4 regions of the Streptomyces sp. NPDC050121 genome follow, and region 3 is predicted to be linked to each of the others. Evidence: riboswitches for the same ligand, from Rfam matches in the RefSeq annotation. Region 3 holds a riboswitch; each other region holds the start of a gene.

What was found. Region 3 has a riboswitch for cyclic di-AMP ahead of ACIBTS_RS26470 (NlpC/P60 family protein). Riboswitches for the same ligand answer to the same signal wherever they lie in the genome.
Region 1: linked by a shared signal. The riboswitch ahead of ACIBTS_RS31960 (transglycosylase family protein) and the one ahead of ACIBTS_RS26470 (NlpC/P60 family protein) in region 3 are both predicted to bind cyclic di-AMP.
Region 2: linked by a shared signal. The riboswitch ahead of ACIBTS_RS29375 (transglycosylase SLT domain-containing protein) and the one ahead of ACIBTS_RS26470 (NlpC/P60 family protein) in region 3 are both predicted to bind cyclic di-AMP.
Region 4: linked by a shared signal. The riboswitch ahead of ACIBTS_RS28905 (M23 family metallopeptidase) and the one ahead of ACIBTS_RS26470 (NlpC/P60 family protein) in region 3 are both predicted to bind cyclic di-AMP.

The regions. Positions count from the first base shown of each region.
Region 1 covers NZ_JBITJV010000025.1:99,109-103,313, forward strand. The annotation lists gene ACIBTS_RS31950 (cytochrome P450) at 1-798, shown strand, start outside; gene ACIBTS_RS31955 (transglycosylase family protein) at 1,022-2,119, shown strand; cyclic di-AMP (ydaO/yuaA leader) riboswitch at 2,324-2,494, shown strand; gene ACIBTS_RS31960 (transglycosylase family protein) at 2,498-3,193, shown strand; gene eno (phosphopyruvate hydratase) at 3,718-4,205, shown strand, end outside.
Region 2 covers NZ_JBITJV010000022.1:52,444-56,648, reverse strand. The annotation lists gene ACIBTS_RS29385 (outer membrane lipoprotein carrier protein LolA) at 1-62, opposite strand, end outside; gene ACIBTS_RS29380 (polyprenyl synthetase family protein) at 934-1,944, opposite strand; cyclic di-AMP (ydaO/yuaA leader) riboswitch at 2,458-2,659, shown strand; gene ACIBTS_RS29375 (transglycosylase SLT domain-containing protein) at 2,663-3,145, shown strand; gene ACIBTS_RS29370 (HAD family hydrolase) at 3,358-4,191, opposite strand.
Region 3 covers NZ_JBITJV010000018.1:137,294-141,498, forward strand. The annotation lists gene pcrA (DNA helicase PcrA) at 1-1,618, opposite strand, end outside; cyclic di-AMP (ydaO/yuaA leader) riboswitch at 1,873-2,038, shown strand; gene ACIBTS_RS26470 (NlpC/P60 family protein) at 2,046-3,212, shown strand; gene ACIBTS_RS26475 (tellurite resistance/C4-dicarboxylate transporter family protein) at 3,954-4,205, shown strand, end outside.
Region 4 covers NZ_JBITJV010000021.1:126,557-130,761, reverse strand. The annotation lists gene ACIBTS_RS28910 (GntR family transcriptional regulator) at 51-746, opposite strand; gene ACIBTS_RS28905 (M23 family metallopeptidase) at 935-1,678, opposite strand; cyclic di-AMP (ydaO/yuaA leader) riboswitch at 1,693-1,858, opposite strand; gene ACIBTS_RS28900 (M16 family metallopeptidase) at 2,081-3,469, opposite strand; gene ACIBTS_RS28895 (pitrilysin family protein) at 3,466-4,205, opposite strand, start outside.

The DNA of each region.
Region 1 (4,205 bases), on a different contig from region 3:
CGCGAGGACCAGGACGACTTCCGCGACTGGGCGGGGATGATGATCCGGCACGGCGGCGGGCCCCGCGGCGGGGTCGCGCGGTCGGTGAAGAAGATGCGCGGCTACCTGCTGGAGCTGATCCACCGCAAGCGCGCCGAGCTCCCCGCCGACCCGGCCCCCGGCGAGGACCTCATCTCGGGCCTGATCCGCGCCTCCGACCACGGTGAGCACCTCACCGAGAACGAGGCCGCGGCCATGGCCTTCATCCTTCTCTTCGCCGGCTTCGAGACCACCGTCAACCTGATCGGCAACGGCCTCCACGCCCTGCTTTCCCACCCGGAGCAGCGGGCGCGGTTGCAGGCATCCCTCGCGTCCGGGCAGCGGGACCTGCTGGAGACCGGCGTGGAGGAACTCCTGCGCTACGACGGTCCCGTGGAGCTCGCCACCTGGCGGTTCGCGACCGAGCCACTCAGCATCGGCGGGCAGGACATCGCGCCCGGCGACCCCGTGCTCGTCGTCCTGGCGGCCGCCGACCGCGACCCGGCCCGCTTCACGGACCCCGACACGCTCGATCTCTCCCGCCGTGACAACCAGCATCTCGGCTACGGCCACGGCATCCACTACTGCCTGGGGGCCCCGCTGGCCCGGCTGGAGGGACAGACGGCGCTGGCCACGCTCCTGACCCGGCTGCCCGACCTTCGACCGGCCGTGGATCCGGCGGACTTGAGGTGGCGTGGCGGGCTCATCATGCGGGGCCTGCGGACCTTGCCGGTGGAGTTCACGCCTGTGCACGGCGAGGGCAATCCGACCGCACTCTGAGCGCACTCTGGGCGCACTCTGGGCGCATTCCTGATCGCACGTCAGCCGGAGTGTGACCATTCGGGGAAGTGAAGGTGAGCGATCCTCAAGTCTGTGATCTTCACGTGATCTGCGCGGCATTAACTTGTGACAAGTGATCGTCTGCCGATACGTTCACTCGTCAGCGCGACGCGTCAGTCTCACCCGCCGCGCTGGTACTGCTGTCCAGAGAAAGGCCCCTCGCATGCTCTCCGGGAACGGTCGACACCGTCGCCCCCGCCAGGCCCCGGCGCTGCTCGTCGCGGCCGGAGTGACGGGCTCCGCCATCGCCATCCCGCTGCTCGCCGCCTCGGGCGCGAGTGCCGCCGACGGCACGGTGTGGGACAAGGTGGCGCAGTGCGAGACCGGCGGCTCGTGGAGCGCCGACAAGGGCGACGGCGAGTACGGCGGCCTGAGTCTCACCCAGAAGCAGTGGGAGACGTACGGGGGGCTCGACTATGCGACGCGCCCCGACCTGGCCAGCCGCAACCAGCAGATCGCGGTGGCGCAGAAACTGCTCGCGGCCGAGAACATCGGCGCCTGGGGCACCTGTGGGCTGACCTCCGGGCTCACCCGGGCGAACGGCGCGCTGAACGTGGACACCGGCGTGGCGGACGACTCGTCCGACTCGTCGGCCTCCTCCGGATTGTCCGACCTGTCCAGGGGGCTGTCGGGGTCGTCGGGATCGTCCGGCTCCACGGGTTCCTCGAACTCTTCGGGCAGCGGTGACGGTTCGACCGGTTCGACTGGTTCCTCCGGCTCGTCCGGCTCGTCTGGGTCGTCTGACTCGTCCGGCAATTCATCGAGTTCACCCTCCGCGTCGCCTTCGTCCCCTTCGTCCCCCTCGTCCTCTTCCTCCACCGGTGCGGGCGGCTCCACCGGCGCCGGCGCGTCCGACGGCTCCGGCGGCCAGGGTGACGCGCAGGCGACCGGCGGCTCACCCGCCGGGGCCCCGGAAGCGGACGATCCGGACAAGTCGGTCCAGGATGCGGGCTCTTGGAGCCTCGTCGACACCGGCTCCCTCGGCTCGGGCCGACACCGCGGCGCCACCGCCGAGGAGAACACGACCAAGAGCGCCGCCGCCGACCGTGCCGCCGCCGTCGACGGCGCCACGACCGCCTCCGCCGGCCGGCACGCCGCGGCCACCTACGTCGTCCAGGAGGGCGACTCGCTCGCCTCCATCGCCGACTCCCTTGGCCTCGACGGCGGATGGCGCGCCCTCTATGCCGAGAACAAGGGCCTCATCGGCGCCGACCCGAGCGACATCGTCCCCGGTCAGACCCTCGACACAGGGGTTGAATAGGGCGCAAAACCCAAGAAAAACAGCGGGAGTTCACGTCATACTTCGCGCCGAATGTCCGGTTTGGTGAAAGTGTGGGATGAGTCTCAGAAGCCCTGATCGTCTTTGAAATTCCGCGGATCGCGTGTCTACGGTCGTCCCGCTCGGCAACCCGAGCCCCGGCCGTCGCAACGCCGAATCCTGCCAGTGGCAGCCCGGGAACAGTCGTCGCGTCAAGCGCCGTAGGCAGGAGCGGGGGACCCAAGGTAAGCGCCGCACCGGGCAGTTGACCGGAGCGGCTTGGGGTGAAGCCGCGCCTCGTGAAAGCGAGAGCGTGGCCGGGCAACTCAACCGGCCCGAACCCGACAGCTCACCTCGCAGGCGTCGGTGAGGGGATCCACCATGCTGTTTTCGGGCAAGGGCAAGCACCGTCGTCCGTCCAAGGCCACCCGCGTCGCCGCGCTGGCCGGCGTCACCGGCGTCGCCATCGCCGCCCCGCTGATGGCGGCAGGCAACGCCTCCGCCGCCACCGCCTCCGAGTGGGACGCGGTCGCCCAGTGCGAGTCCGGCGGCAACTGGTCCATCAACACCGGCAACGGCTACTACGGCGGCCTGCAGTTCTCCGCCTCCACCTGGGCCGCCTACGGCGGTACGCAGTACGCCGCGCAGGCCAACCAGGCCTCCAAGTCGCAGCAGATCGCCGTCGCCGAGAAGGTCCTCGCCTCCCAGGGCAAGGGCGCCTGGCCGGTCTGCGGCACGGGCCTGTCCGGCGCCGCCTACAACGGCAGCAGCTCCTCCGGCTCGTCGAGCAGCACCGGCGGCTCCGGCTCCAGCAGCGCCGGCACCCGCTCGACCGGGAACCAGAGCGCCTCCCGCTCCACCGACCGCCCGGCCGCCTCCAAGACGGTCACCACGCCGACCGGCAAGAAGGTCAAGAAGGGCGACGGCGAGTACAAGGTCGTCAAGGGCGACACCCTCAGCTCCATAGCCGAGAAGCACAAGGTCAAGGGCGGCTGGCAGAAGCTGTTCCAGCTGAACAAGGACATCGTCGCGGACGCCGACCTCATCTACCCGGGTCAGCAGCTGCACCTGAAGTGATCCCCGGCTCCCAGAGCGGACCCAGAGAAGCCACAGCACCCTCACATCCGAGGTCGGCACACTGAAGACCTCGTGAGGGTCACCCCCCGTCCCCACGGGCTCCCCGCTCCGGTGCGTGTTCCCCCGTACGCACCGGAGCGGGGTTTCTCTTTGCCCGCTCGCCTCGCCCTCGTTCGCCGCGCCCTCGTTCGCCTCGCCCCCGTTCGGCTCGCTGCCGCTCGGCTCGCCCCTGTTCGGCTCGCTGCCGTTCGCCTCGCCCCTGTTCGGCTCGCTGCCGTTCGCCTCGCCCCTGTTCGGCTCGCTGCCGCTCGGCTCGCTGCCCTCTCTCCCCGCCGCCCGTTTGCCTCGCGCGCTTTCTTCGCCTGTTTGTCACCCGCTCTTTGTTCCGAGCGGGAACAATGTGTACGGTCAGTTCGTCCACAGGGCGGTCGGTCGGCTGCCGACGCCCGTCGGGCGGTTAGGCTCTAGTCGCAAGGCCCACGGGCCCCGCACTCTCAGCGTCACATCCCAAGAAGGAGATGCTCGTGCCGTCCATCGACGTCGTCGTAGCCCGGGAAATCCTCGACTCGCGAGGGAACCCCACCGTCGAGGTCGAGGTCGGCCTCGACGACGGCAGCACCGGTCGTGCCGCCGTCCCGTCCGGCGCCTCCACCGGCGCCTTCGAGGCCATCGAGCTGCGCGACGGTGACCCGAACCGCTACCAGGGCAAGGGTGTCGAGAAGGCCGTCCTCGCCGTCATCGAGCAGATCGGCCCGGAGCTCGTCGGCTACGACGCCACCGAGCAGCGTCTGATCGACCAGGCCATGTTCGACCTGGACGCCACCGACAACAAGGGCTCGCTCGGCGCCAACGCCATCCTCGGCGTCTCCCTCGCCGTCGCCCACGCCGCCTCCGAGGCCAGCGACCTCCCGCTCTTCCGCTACCTGGGCGGCCCCAACGCGCACCTGCTGCCGGTGCCGATGATGAACATCCTGAACGGCGGCTCGCACGCCGACTCCAATGTGGACATCCA
Region 2 (4,205 bases), on a different contig from region 3:
TCGGCCTCCCCGCTGTTCGGCTCCCCGCCGGTCAGGGTGTCGTCGGATGCCTTCGGTGCCATGTGTGCCTTACCTCCGTCGTCGGCGGCGGCTGGTCATCTCACGCTGAACGCCCCACCCAAGCCGCCATTCTCACCCGAATCGGTGAGGAGTGGTGTTTTCTCGTAGTCCCCATCTGACCAAATCGCCCACCCGAAAACGTCAACCCGAGGGCTCAACTCCGCGTACGCCTGCGGTATGACACGAAAGCAAGGAAAGGCCAACCGACCCGTAGGGGTCCCTCCGGAAGACGACACCTTCCCCTAGGGACACAGGGGTTGGAGGGTGCAGGCGAGGAAGGGTCGCGGGGCTCGCGGTGAGGACGAGTGGTGCGGGGGGGGCGGGGCGAGGGGCGAGCGGTGTGGGGGGTGCGGGGCGAGGGGCGAGGGGTGAGGGGGGCGAGGGGCGTGGGGGCCGGGGTGAGGGGCGAGCGGCGTGGGGGGGGTGCGCGGGGTCTGAGGGGGTGCGGGCCCTGAGGGGGTGCGGGCCCTGAGGGGGTGCGGGCCCTGAGGGGTGCCGGGCCTGAGGGGTGCCGGGCCGAAGCGGAGTGCGGCACCTGAGAGGGGGCCGGGCCGGAGGCGATCGCCGGACCTGCGCGGGTGCCGGACCGGAGGAGGGTGCGGCACCGGAGAGGTCGCCGGATCGCAGGGGGTGCCGAACCGGACGGGGGGTGCTGAACCGGACGGGGGGTGCTGAACCGGACGGGGGGTGCTGAACCGGACGGGGGGTGCCGAACCGGAGGCGATCGCCGGGCCGAAGCGGGGTGCCGGACCGGAACGGGGTACCGGACCGGAACGGCGCCGGACCGCAGGCGGCGTGCCGGGCCGCAGGCGGGTGCTAGCGGCGGGGCGGCGTGCCGGGCCGGAGGTGGGTGCTAGCGGCGGGGCGGAGGGGTCAGCCGGCTCGGTGGACCACCGCGTCGCACAGTTCCATCAGCGCCGCCTTCGCGCCGCACTCCCGCAGTGGCGCGAGCGCGGACCGCGCGTCCTTGGCGTACCGCACGGTGTCCCGGCGGGCCTGCTCCAGCGCGGGGTGCACGCGGAGCGCCTCCAGGGCCTCGGCGAGCCGGGCGTCGTCGCTCAGGTCGGAGTCCAGCAGCTCGCACAGGGCGATGTCCTCGGGCAGCGACAGGCGCGCCGCCCGCTCTCGCAGCCGTAGCACGGGCAGCGTGGGAACGCCCTCACGAAGATCCGTCCCCGGCGTCTTGCCCGACTCGTGCGAGTCGGACGCGATGTCCAGGACGTCGTCGGCCAGCTGGAAGGCGACGCCCAGCCGCTCGCCGTACTGCGTGAGCACGTCGACGACCGTCTCGTCGGCGCCCGACATCATTGCCCCGAACCGGCAGGCCACCGCCACCAGCGAGCCCGTCTTGCCGCCGAGCACGTCGAGGTAGTGCTCGACCGGGTCCCGTCCGTCGGTAGGACCGGCCGTCTCCAGGATCTGCCCGGTGACCAGCCGCTCGAACGCCTCGGCCTGTACCCGCACCGCCTCCGGTCCGAGGTCGGCCAGGATGTGGGAGGCGCGCGCGAAGAGGAAGTCGCCCGTGAGGACGGCGACGGAGTTCCCCCAGCGGGCGTTCGCGCTGGGCACCCCGCGGCGCACGGCGGCCTCGTCCATCACGTCGTCGTGGTACAGCGTAGCCAGGTGAGTCAGCTCCACGACCACGGCCGACGGCACGATGCCCGGCGCGTACGGGTCCCCGAACTGCGACGCGAGCACCACGAGCAGCGGCCGGAACCGCTTCCCGCCCGCCCGCACGAGATGCTGGGCGGCCTCCGTGATGAACGGAACCTCACTCTTGGTGGCCTCGAGCAAGCCTTCCTCGACAGCCGCCAATCCGGCCTGGACATCGGCTTCCAGAGCCTGGTCCCGCACGCTCAGCCCGAACGGCCCGACGACGGTCACGAGGGGTCTCCTGTCTGCTGGTGTCTACTGGCGATTACGCGGTTTGTCGATAGGTCTCTGCCATCACTCAAGTCAGCGTATCCGGTCACGTTTCGATCACCGATAGCCCCCACGGTTACAGGCCAGGCGGTATCGGATCACGCCCGATATGTTCCTGATTCAAATATATGAACTGATATTTGTAGAGTTAGCCGGAAGTAAGGACTTCCGCCCGGCAACGCCATCGACGCCGGAGTCGCCATCTCCACCCCCTCCCCACCGTCACCGACTTGGGATTTAATGCCCGATTCGCCGCACTTGTGGACGCTGGTGACTTGACTCACTCCCCCCGTCGAACCCGCCCAGCCCCGCCCGATCCGACCGTTCACGGATTCTCCACATCTCCAAGCAAGTTGAGGCTTTGCACTCACAAAGGATCAAGCGCCCCATAGGCCACAGACCAAGGTCAATATGGGTGATCTATGAATCTGCTACTTGTTTCGGACATGTGCTCTCGCATACGTTCCCGGCCTGTCGGGCGGAACGCCGAATCCTGCCGCCGCCCGTACACCCACCTAGAACGCACGGCAGGAGCGGGGGAACCAGGTAAGTCGCCGGGCCGGATGTCTCAGACATATCGGTACGGCTCGGGGTGAAGTCGCGCCCGTCAGAACGCGACCGGGCAACTCCTGCCCGAACCCGACAGCTCACCTCGCAGGCGCCGGAGAGGAAATTCGTCATGCCCGCTGCCGCTCAGCCGCGCCGCACCCGTCGTAACCGTCTCGTCCGCACGCTCACCGTCGCCGCCACCGGCGCGGCCGTGCTCGCCCTTCCGCTCCTCGGCGCGACCGGCGCCTCCGCGGCGACCCCGACCGTCGCCACCGCCACCAGCCTCGGGTACGCCAACAACCTCGACGGCTGGATCCGCGCCTCCCTCCACGTCATGGCCCAGCACGGCATCCCGGGGACGTACAACGGCATCTACCGCAACGTCATCCGCGAGTCCTCCGGCAACCCCTACGCCATCAACCTCTGGGACTCCAACGCGGCCGCGGGCATCCCGTCCAAGGGCCTGCTTCAGGTCATCGACCCGACCTTCCGCGCCTATCACGTCGCAGGCACCTCCTGGGACTCCTACGAACCGGTCGCCAACATCACCGCCGCCTGCAACTACGCGGCCGCCCGTTACGGCTCGATCGACAACGTGTTCGGCGCGTACTGACAGATCTCCGTAGGAACCCCAGCCCAGGGGCCTACGGGTCCTACAGGCCCTACAGGCCCTACAGGCCCTACAGGCTCTGCAGGCTCTGCAGGCTCTGCAGGCTCTGCAGGTCTGCAGGTCTGCAGGTCTGCAGGTCTGCAGGTCCTACGCGTCTGTGGGGTTCATTGGCCTGCGGGGTCTACGGGTCTGCGAGGTCCACGGGTCCGCGGGCCCTACGGGAACAGTCTTTCGAGGACGACGGCCACGCCGTCGTCCTCGTTCGACGTCGTCACCTCGTCGGCCACCGCCTTGAGTTCGGGGTGGGCGTTGGCCATCGCGACTCCGCGCGCGGCCCAGTCGAACATCGGGATGTCGTTGGGCATGTCCCCGAAGGCGACGGTGTCCTCGGGCCGCAGGCCCAGGTGTTCGGCGGCCAGGGCCAGGCCCGTCGCCTTGGTGATCCCGCAGGGCTGGAGCTCGACCGTGCCGGGTCCCGACATGGTGACCGTGGCGAGCGAGCCGACCGCCGCGCGGGCCGTCGCCGCCAACTCGTCGTCGGACAGGGTGGGATGGCGCAGCAGCACCTTGCTGATCGGCTCGCACCACAGATCGTCGCGCCGGTCGACACGCAGGGCGGGCAGCGTCGGGTGCGGCATCCGGTAGCCCGGCTCGATGAGCGTCAGCCCGTCCACGCCGTCCTGGTCGACGGCCGCGTACAGCTGCCCCACCTCCGCCTCGATCTTGCCGAGCGCGGTCTCGGCCAGCTCCCGGTCCAGGGTGACCGACCACAGCAGACGGTCCGCGCCGGCGTCGTACAACTGCGCGCCCTGTCCGCACACCGCGAGCCCCCTGCTGTGCAGCCGGTCGAACAGGGGGCGTACGCGGGGCGCGGGGCGTCCTGTGACCACCAGGTGGCGTGCGCCGGCGGCGGCCACCCGCGCGAGCGCGTCGAGGGACCGGTCGGAGAACGTGTCGTCGCCGCGCAGCAGCGTTCCGTCCAGGTCGGTGGCGATGAGGGAGTACGCGGAGTACGGGGTGCGCTCGGCGTATGCGGTGGGTGCGGCCATGATCAGAGAATACG
Region 3 (4,205 bases):
TGCCATAGGCCTCGTCGACGCGCTGCAGCGCCTGCGGGAAGCTGATCTTCTCGCGCTGGGACAGGGCGTCGATCATCGCCTCGGCGCGCTCGCCGATGCCGCGCTTGGGCACGTTGAGGATCCGGCGCAGCGGCACCGAGTCCTCGGGGTTGGCCAGCACCCGCAGGTAGGCCAGGACGTCCCGGACCTCCTTGCGCTCGTAGAAGCGGACGCCGCCGACGACCTTGTAGGGCAGGCCGACCCGGATGAAGATCTCTTCGAAGACACGGGACTGGGCGTTGGTGCGGTAGAAGACGGCGACGTCACCGGCCTTCGCGTCGCCCGCGTCCGTCAGTCGGTCTATCTCGTCGGCGACGAACTGCGCCTCGTCGTGCTCGGTGTCGGCGACGTAGCCGGTGATGCGCGCGCCCGCGCCCGCGTTGGTCCACAGGTTCTTGGGGCGGCGGGACTCGTTGCGCTCGATGACCGCGTTGGCGGCGGACAGGATGGTCTGCGTGGAGCGGTAGTTCTGCTCCAGCAGGATCGTCGTCGCGTCCGCGTAGTCCTCCTCGAACTGGAGGATGTTGCGGATCGTCGCGCCCCGGAAGGCGTAGATCGACTGGTCGGCGTCACCGACGACGCAGAGCTCGGCGGGCGGCACGTCGTACTCGTTCGGGGGGACGTCGGCAGGGTGCTCGGAGGTGCCGACCAGCTCCCTGACCAGGGCGTACTGGGCGTGGTTGGTGTCCTGGTACTCGTCGACGAGGACGTGGCGGAAGCGGCGGCGGTAGTGCTCTGCGACGTCCGGGAAGGCGCGCAGCAGGTTGACCGTCGTCATGATCAGGTCGTCGAAGTCGAGGGCGTTCGCCTCGCGCAGCCGCGACTGGTACATGGCGTAGGCCTGGGCGAGGGTCTCCTCGAAGCCTCCCCCAGAGCCAATAGCCTGGGAGGTGCCCCCAGCGGCCTGGGCGGCGAAGTCCTCCTCGTCGATCAGCTCGTTCTTGAGGTTGCTGATCTTGGCGCTGAAGGACTTGGGCGGGTAGCGCTTGGGGTCGAGGTCCAGGTCACGGCAGACCAGGGCCATCAGGCGCTTGGAGTCTGCGGCGTCGTAGATCGAGAACGACGACGTGAAGCCGAGCTTCTTGCTCTCGCGGCGCAGGATGCGCACGCACGCGCTGTGGAACGTCATCACCCACATCGCGTTCGCGCGCGGGCCGACGAGCTGCTCGACGCGCTCCTTCATCTCGCCCGCGGCCTTGTTGGTGAAGGTGATCGCGAGGATCTGCCCCGGGTGCACGTTGCGCTCGGCGAGCAGGTGGGCGATGCGGTGGGTGAGCACACGCGTCTTGCCGGAGCCGGCGCCGGCCACGATGAGCAGCGGGGTGCCGGCGTGGACGACCGCCGCACGCTGGTTGTCGTTCAGCCCCTCCAGGAGCGCCGCCGCGTCCAGCGCCGGGCGCGGGGCGCCGCCGCGGTAGTAGGCGTCCCGGTCCGGAGGCACGTCGAACTTCCCGCCGAACAGATCGTCGGGAACCGACTCCGGTCCGTGATCGTCCTCGGGCGGCGGCGGGGGTTCGTCCTCGTGGGCGCGGGGGCCCTGGAGGTCCGCCAGGAAGCTGTCGTCAAAGAGGCTGCTCATCGCTCTCCGAGTCTAGGGGGCGCCACTGACAACCGGCCGCCCTCCCGGAACATCTCCCCCACTCACCCTCCGGCAGGCGGCCGTCACGATCCGCGACCGACGTGGCCGAAGCACGAGATCACAGCCCGAGGTCACGAAAATGTATCGGACATATCACCCATCAACCTTCACACGGGCCACACGAGTTGGCTACGGTGCCGGACAGGCCGTACGACCCCCACCGGCGAACCCCGCCGGGCCGCGCGGCCTCCGCCGAGTCCGACGCGCCCGCTCGCGCCAGCCGGAGCCGGGGACCCACCGAAACCCTGGGGTGAATCGGCCCAACTCCCTCTCGGGGAGGCGGCCGTAGGGCAACCCTTCCGATGATCTACCCGCCCGAACCCGACAGCTAACCCGGTAGGCGGAGCACTGGAAGGAGTCGCCTCCCTTGGCGTCGCAGCACCGCAAGCCGCGCTCCGCGGGCCCGCGCGTGGCAGGCATCCGCACGCCCGCCCTCGCCACCGCCGCCCTGACGTCCGTGGCCCTGCTCTCCCAGACGGCGAACGCCGCCCCGCCGGACGATGGCAAGCCGAGCCTGGAGGAGGTCGAGAAGAAGGTCGACGACCTCTATCGCCAGGCGGAGTCGGCGACCGAGAAGTACAACGCCGCCAAGGAGAAGACGACCAAGCAGCGCAAGCAGGTCGACGGCCTCCTCGACGACGTCGCGCAGCGCACCCAGAAGCTCAACGAGGCGCGGCAGGAGCTGGGTTCCTATGCCGCGGCCCAGTACCGCACCGGCGCCTCCGCGCCCGACACGGCGACCTTCCTGCTCGCGGACACCCCGCAGGACTACTTCGACCAGAACCAGCTGATGAGCCGGCTGACCGACCGCCAGAAGGGTGCGGTCGACGACTTCGTCACCGAGCAGTCGGCGACGATGCGCAAACGCCGGGAGGCCGCGGAGATCCTCGCGTCGCTGACCGACACGCAGAGCGACCTGAAGACCGCCAAGGCCACCGTCCAGAAGAAGCTCGGCGACGCGCGCGAGCTGCTGTCCCGGCTGACGGCACAGGAGAAGGCCCGCCTCGCGGCGATCGAGAAGCAGAAGCGGGAGGAGGCCGCCCGGCAGGCGGCGGAACTCGCCCGGCAGCAGGCCGCGGACCAGGCCGCGGCTCAGCAGGAGAGCGGCACGGGCTCGTCGAACACAGACACCGGGACCGGCTCCTCGTCCACCTCCCCCGGGGACTCCTCGTACGCCACCAAGGCCGAGAAGGCGCTCGCCTTCGCCCGCGCGCAGATCGGCAAGCCGTACGTCTGGGGTGCCACGGGCCCCGACTCCTACGACTGCTCCGGCCTCACCCAGGCCGCCTGGAAGGCCGCCGGCGTCACCCTCCCGCGCACCACCTACGACCAGGTGAACGCCGGCACCACCGTCTCCCTCGCCGACGCCCAGCCCGGCGACCTGGTCTTCTTCTACGACGACGTCAGCCACGTCGGCGTCTACATAGGCAACGGCATGATGATCCACGCCCCGAAGCCCGGCGCCTACGTCCGCGAGGAGTCGATCTACTACGACGGCGAGTCGGGCATCCACAGCGTGGTGCGCCCGGCTTGAGCGCACACACACGCACGGGCAGGCCGACTCCGATGGCCCACGCGCGCGTGACCCGCACGGCGGACACACACGCGCGAGCTTCACTTCGGACGCACACGCGCGAGCCTCACGGCGGACGCGCACGCGTGCGCTTCATGGCAGGCAGACGCGGGGGAACGCCGTAGCAGGCACGCAGCAGCGGGCACACGGGGGGCTGCGTAACGGGCACGCGCGCGTGGGCTGCGTAACGGGCACGCGCGCGTGGGCTGCGTAACGGGCACGCGCGCGTGGGCTGCGTAACGGGCACGCGCGCGTGGGGTTCGTTCGCGGGGACGGAGGCGGAGGCGAGAGCGGGCGGTGCGCTTCGTCTCCAGCGACGTGGCGCGGGCCGCGCTGAGCGGCCGCGTGGCGCGCCCCGCGCCGGCGCAATCGCCCGCCGCCGCTCCCGCTCAAACCCCGCTCAGCCCCGCGGGCCCCGCTCCACGCCCTGCACGGCGCCCATGACCCGCCGCACGAGCCCGTGCTCTGCGCGCCCACCCCACCAGGCCCCGCCCAGCCCCAGTCCTCGCCCCAGGCCCAGTCCTCCTCCCTCCTGCCAGTTCTCACTCTGCGCTCACCACCACCCCTGGCGCGCCCCTGGGCACCCCGCGCGCAGGGGCTGCCCGCGCGCCCCTCCCCCGCGCCTGCACCCCGCGCGTATTTCTGGTCGCCCGCGCGCGTGCCCCACTCGTGGGCTGTGTCGTGCTCCTTAGCATCGGGCGCATGCCCGGCTCCTCGGCTCGTCCCTCGCCCGCGCCCTCTCCCGGCTCCGCTCTCCGCCTCTGGTGGGCGCGGAGGCCGCCGACGGCCGGGTCCGCGGTGATGGCGACCGGGATCATGTCGGTCGGCCTGCACCTCACGGGATACGACGTGCTGTCCCGCGTCACTCTGGCGATGGCGGGCGTCGCGTGGGCGGCGCTGGCAGCCGACTTCGTCGTCCGCCTGCTGCGGGCGCCTGAGCAGTGGCTGGCCGAG
Region 4 (4,205 bases), on a different contig from region 3:
GCAGAAATAATCCCCCGCGAATTATCTCCTCTTTGTATACGGCTCTCGTGTTAATGCCGCACGCTTGTCATGTTTACGGGAGGTTGCGAAGTCCTCACACGGTCGATGCGCTCCGGTCCGCCGGAAAAGCGCAGTCGGTGCGCGGCCGTCGTGCGCTCGGTGTGCAGCGCCGTGATCGCCCGCGCGCGCTCATGGTCGCCGCGCGCCACCGCGTCCACGATCGCCCCGTGCTCGGCCCAGGACTCCACCGGGTTGGCCGGCGCCTCCACCGCGTACATCCAGGCGATCTTGTGGCGCAGCTGGGTGAGCATCGACGTCAGGGCATGGCTTCCGGAGGACTGGGCGAGCGTCTCGTGGAACCAGCCGCCCAGGGAGCGCAGATCCTCGCTGCTGCCCCTCCTGGCCCGCTCCTGGCCCAGCCGGACGAGGCCGCGCAGCACCTTCAGATGGGCCTCCGTGCGCCGCTGGGCGGCCCGGGCGGCGCCGAGCGGCTCCAGGAGCATGCGCATCTCCAGCACGTCCGCGGCCTCCTGCTCGGTCGGCTCCGCGACGCACGCGCCCGCGTGCCGCCGCGTCACGACGAAGCCCTCGGCCTCCAGCGTGCGCAGCGCCTCCCGGACGGGGACGCGGGAAACGCCGTAGCGGCGGGCGAGGAGTTCCTCGGTGAGGCGGCTGCCGCGCTCGTAGACACCCGAGACGATGTCGTCCCGGACGGCCGTGCACACCGAGTGCGCCGGAATACGCATGACGGACCTCCGCCTTAATCCCCGTGAAACGTCGACGATTGACGTGTGTTCCGTGACTCTATTGCAATGAGCGGGAATTTCCGATGGCGGGCCGGAATCCATGGATATTTTTTGGACAGCAGGGCATCGAAAACGGCGAAAGCCCCGGCCGGGAGGGCCGGGGCTGGACGATCTGTCGCCGTGCGCCGTCAGACGTTCACACCGTGCTGGCGGAGGTAGGCGACCGGGTCGATGTCCGAGCCGTACTCCGCCGTGGTGCGGGCCTCGAAGTGCAGATGCGGACCGGTGACGTTGCCGGTCGCGCCGGACAGGCCGATCTGCTGGCCGGGAGTGACCTGCTGGCCCACCGAGACGCCGATGGACGACAGGTGCCCGTACTGGGTGTACGTGCCGTCGTTCATCTTGATGACCACCTGGTTGCCGTACGACCCGCCCCAGCCGGCCTCGACGACGGTGCCCAGGCCGACCGCGTGCACCGTGGTGCCGGTCGCGGCGTGGAAGTCGATGCCGGTGTGACTGCCGGAGGACCACAGCGAACTGCTGGCGTGGTAGCCGGTGGAGACGTAGGAACCCGTGATCGGCAGCACGAAGGCGTTGAGCCGCTTGCGCTCGGCCTCACGGGCGGCACGCACGCGTGCCTCGCGCTCCTCGACGGCCTTCTTGGCGGCCGCCTCACGTGCGGCCTGCTCGTAGGCGGCCTTCTTCTGCACGGCGACCTGGTCGTCGATCTGGTCGGCGACGGCCTCGCCGGCGGTGACGACGGGGATCAGCCCGGTCTGCTCGGGGGTGGGCTCGGCGGCGAAGGCCGGGGCGGAGGCGACGGTGGCCATGACACCGGTGGTGGTGAGCGCCGCGACGCCCGCGGCGCGCGCGGTGGTGCGCTGCATCCGGCTGGGCCGACGGTGCTTCCCGGTGGCGCAGGTGAACGCCATGAAGTGGGGGGTGTCCTTTCCTTCCCTCTCGCCTACCGGGTTAGCTGACGGGTTCGGAGCAGGAAGGTCTCCTACGGACCCCCTCGCGGCTCGCGCGGGCGTCCGATTCACCCCAGGGACTTCACGTGGGTCCCCGGCTCCCCTGGCTCGCGCCGTACGGGGACTCGGCGATGACTGTCCGCTGCCGCGGCTGCGGCGCACTGCCTGACGAACAGCCCGGACGAAGCTAAGCGGGACGGGTTTCAATCCTCAAACGAATCCCGGTTTTTGTAGCGCATGCCACAGGGCAGACAGGCAACCTCCGCCTCAATTCGGACACGCAGAGGCCCTGATGACGTTTCCGTCGGCCAGGGCCCCTGCGTGCGCGTGCCGTTGGCGCGGCCACCGCGCCCGCCGGTCCGCCTACTCGGCGGACACGACCTTCACCGCGCCGATGCCGAGGGCCTCCACCGGCTCCTTGATCCGGGCCGCGTCACCGACCAGGACGGTCACCAGCCGGTCCACCGGGAAGGCGTTCACGGCCGCCGCGGTGGCCTCCACGGTGCCGGTCGCGGCGAGCTGCTGGTACAGCGTCGCCTGGTAGTCGTCGGGCAGGTGCTGCTCGACCTGGTCGGCCAGCGTGCCCGCGACGGCCGCGGCGGTCTCGAACTTCAGCGGCGCCACCCCGACCAGGTTCTGCACGGCGACGTCACGCTCGGCGTCGGTCAGGCCGCCCTCGGCGAGGGTGCGCAGCACCTTCCAGAGGTCCTCCAGGGCGGGACCGGTGTTCGGGGTGTCCACGGAGCCGCTGATGGCGAGCATCGCGGCGCCAGAGCCGTCCGGCGCGGACCGCAGGACCTGCCCGAAGGCGCGAACACCGTAGGTGTAGCCCTTCTCCTCGCGCAGGACGCGGTCCAGGCGGGAGGTGAGGGTGCCGCCGAGGCAGTACGTGCCGAGCACCTGCGCGGGCCACACGCGGTCGTGCCGGTCGGCGCCGATCCGGCCGATCAGCAGCTGCGTCTGGACGGCGCCGGGGCGGTCCACGATGACGACCCTGCCGGTGTCGTCGGCGGTGACCGGCGGCACCGGCCGCGGCTGGGCCGAGGAGCCCGTCCAGGCGCCCAGGGTGTCGCCGAGGAGGGCGTCCAGGTCCACGCCGGTGAGGTCGCCGACGACCACGGCGGTGGCCGTTGCGGGGCGCACATGCCTCTCGTAGAACGCGCGCACGGCGGCGGAGTCGATCTTCTCGACCGTCTCCACGGTGCCCTGGCGCGGGCGCGACATGCGCGCGGTGGCCGGGAACAGCTCCCTGGAGAGCTCCTTGGCGGCGCGCCGCGAGGGGTTGGCGAGCTCGTGCGGGATCTCGTCCAGGCGGTTGCGGACGAGACGCTCGACCTCGCTGTCGGCGAACGCGGGCGCCCTGAGGGCGTCGGCGAGCAGACCGAGGCCCTTGGGCAGGCGCGAGGCCGGCACTTCGAGGCTGAGGCGGACGCCGGGGTGGTCGGCGTGCGCGTCCAGGGTGGCGCCGCAGCGCTCCAGTTCGGCGGCGAACTCCTCGGCGGAGTGCTTGTCGGTGCCCTCGGAGAAGGCGCGCGCCATGATCGTGGCGACGCCGTCGAGGCCGGCCGGTTCGGCGTCCAGGGGCGCGTCGAGGAGGATCTCGACGGCGACGACCTGCTGGCCGGGGCGATGGCAGTGCAGCACGGTCAGGCCGTTGGCCAGCGCTGCGCGGTCGGGCGCCGGGAACGCCCACGGCTTGGCCTCGCCCGCCGCGGGCTGGGGGTGGAAGTCCATCGTGGCGAGCTCGGTCACCGGGCCGCCTCCTCGTTCTCGTCCTGGTCGGCGGGGGCTTCGGCGGCGGTCGGCTCGTAGACGAGCACCGCGCGGTTGTCGGGGCGCAGGCGGGCCTTGGCGACCTCCTGCACCTCCTCGGACGTCACGTCCAGCACCCGCTGGACGGCGGTCAGGGCGAGCTGCGGGTCGCCGAACAGGACGGCGTAGCGGCACAGTTCGTCGGCGCGGCCGGCGACCGTGCCGAGCCGGTCGAGCCACTCGCGCTCCAACTGGGCCTGGGCGCGCTCCATTTCCTCGGCCGTGGGGCCCTCCTCGGCGAACCGGGCGAGCTCCTCGTCGATGGCGGTCTCGATGACGGGCACCTCGACGTCACCGGACGTCTTCACGTCCAGCCAGCCCAGGGAGGGCGCGCCGGCGAGCCGCAGCAGGCCGAAGCCGGCCGCCACAGCCGTACGGTCGCGGCGCACGAGCCGGTTGTACAGGCGGGAGGACTCGCCGCCGCCCAGGATGGTGAGCGCCAGGTCGACGGCGTCGCACGCGCGCGTGCCGTCCTCGGGCAGGCGGTAGGCGGCCATCAGGGCGCGGGCCGGCACCTCCTCCTCGACGATCTCGCGCAACTGCTCGCCGATGACGTCGGGCAGCGAGCCGTCGCGGGGCTCGGGCTTGCCGTCGTGGCCGGGGATGGAGCCGAAGTACTTCTCGACCCAGGCGAGGGTCTCCTCGGGGTCGATGTCGCCGACCACGGACAGGACCG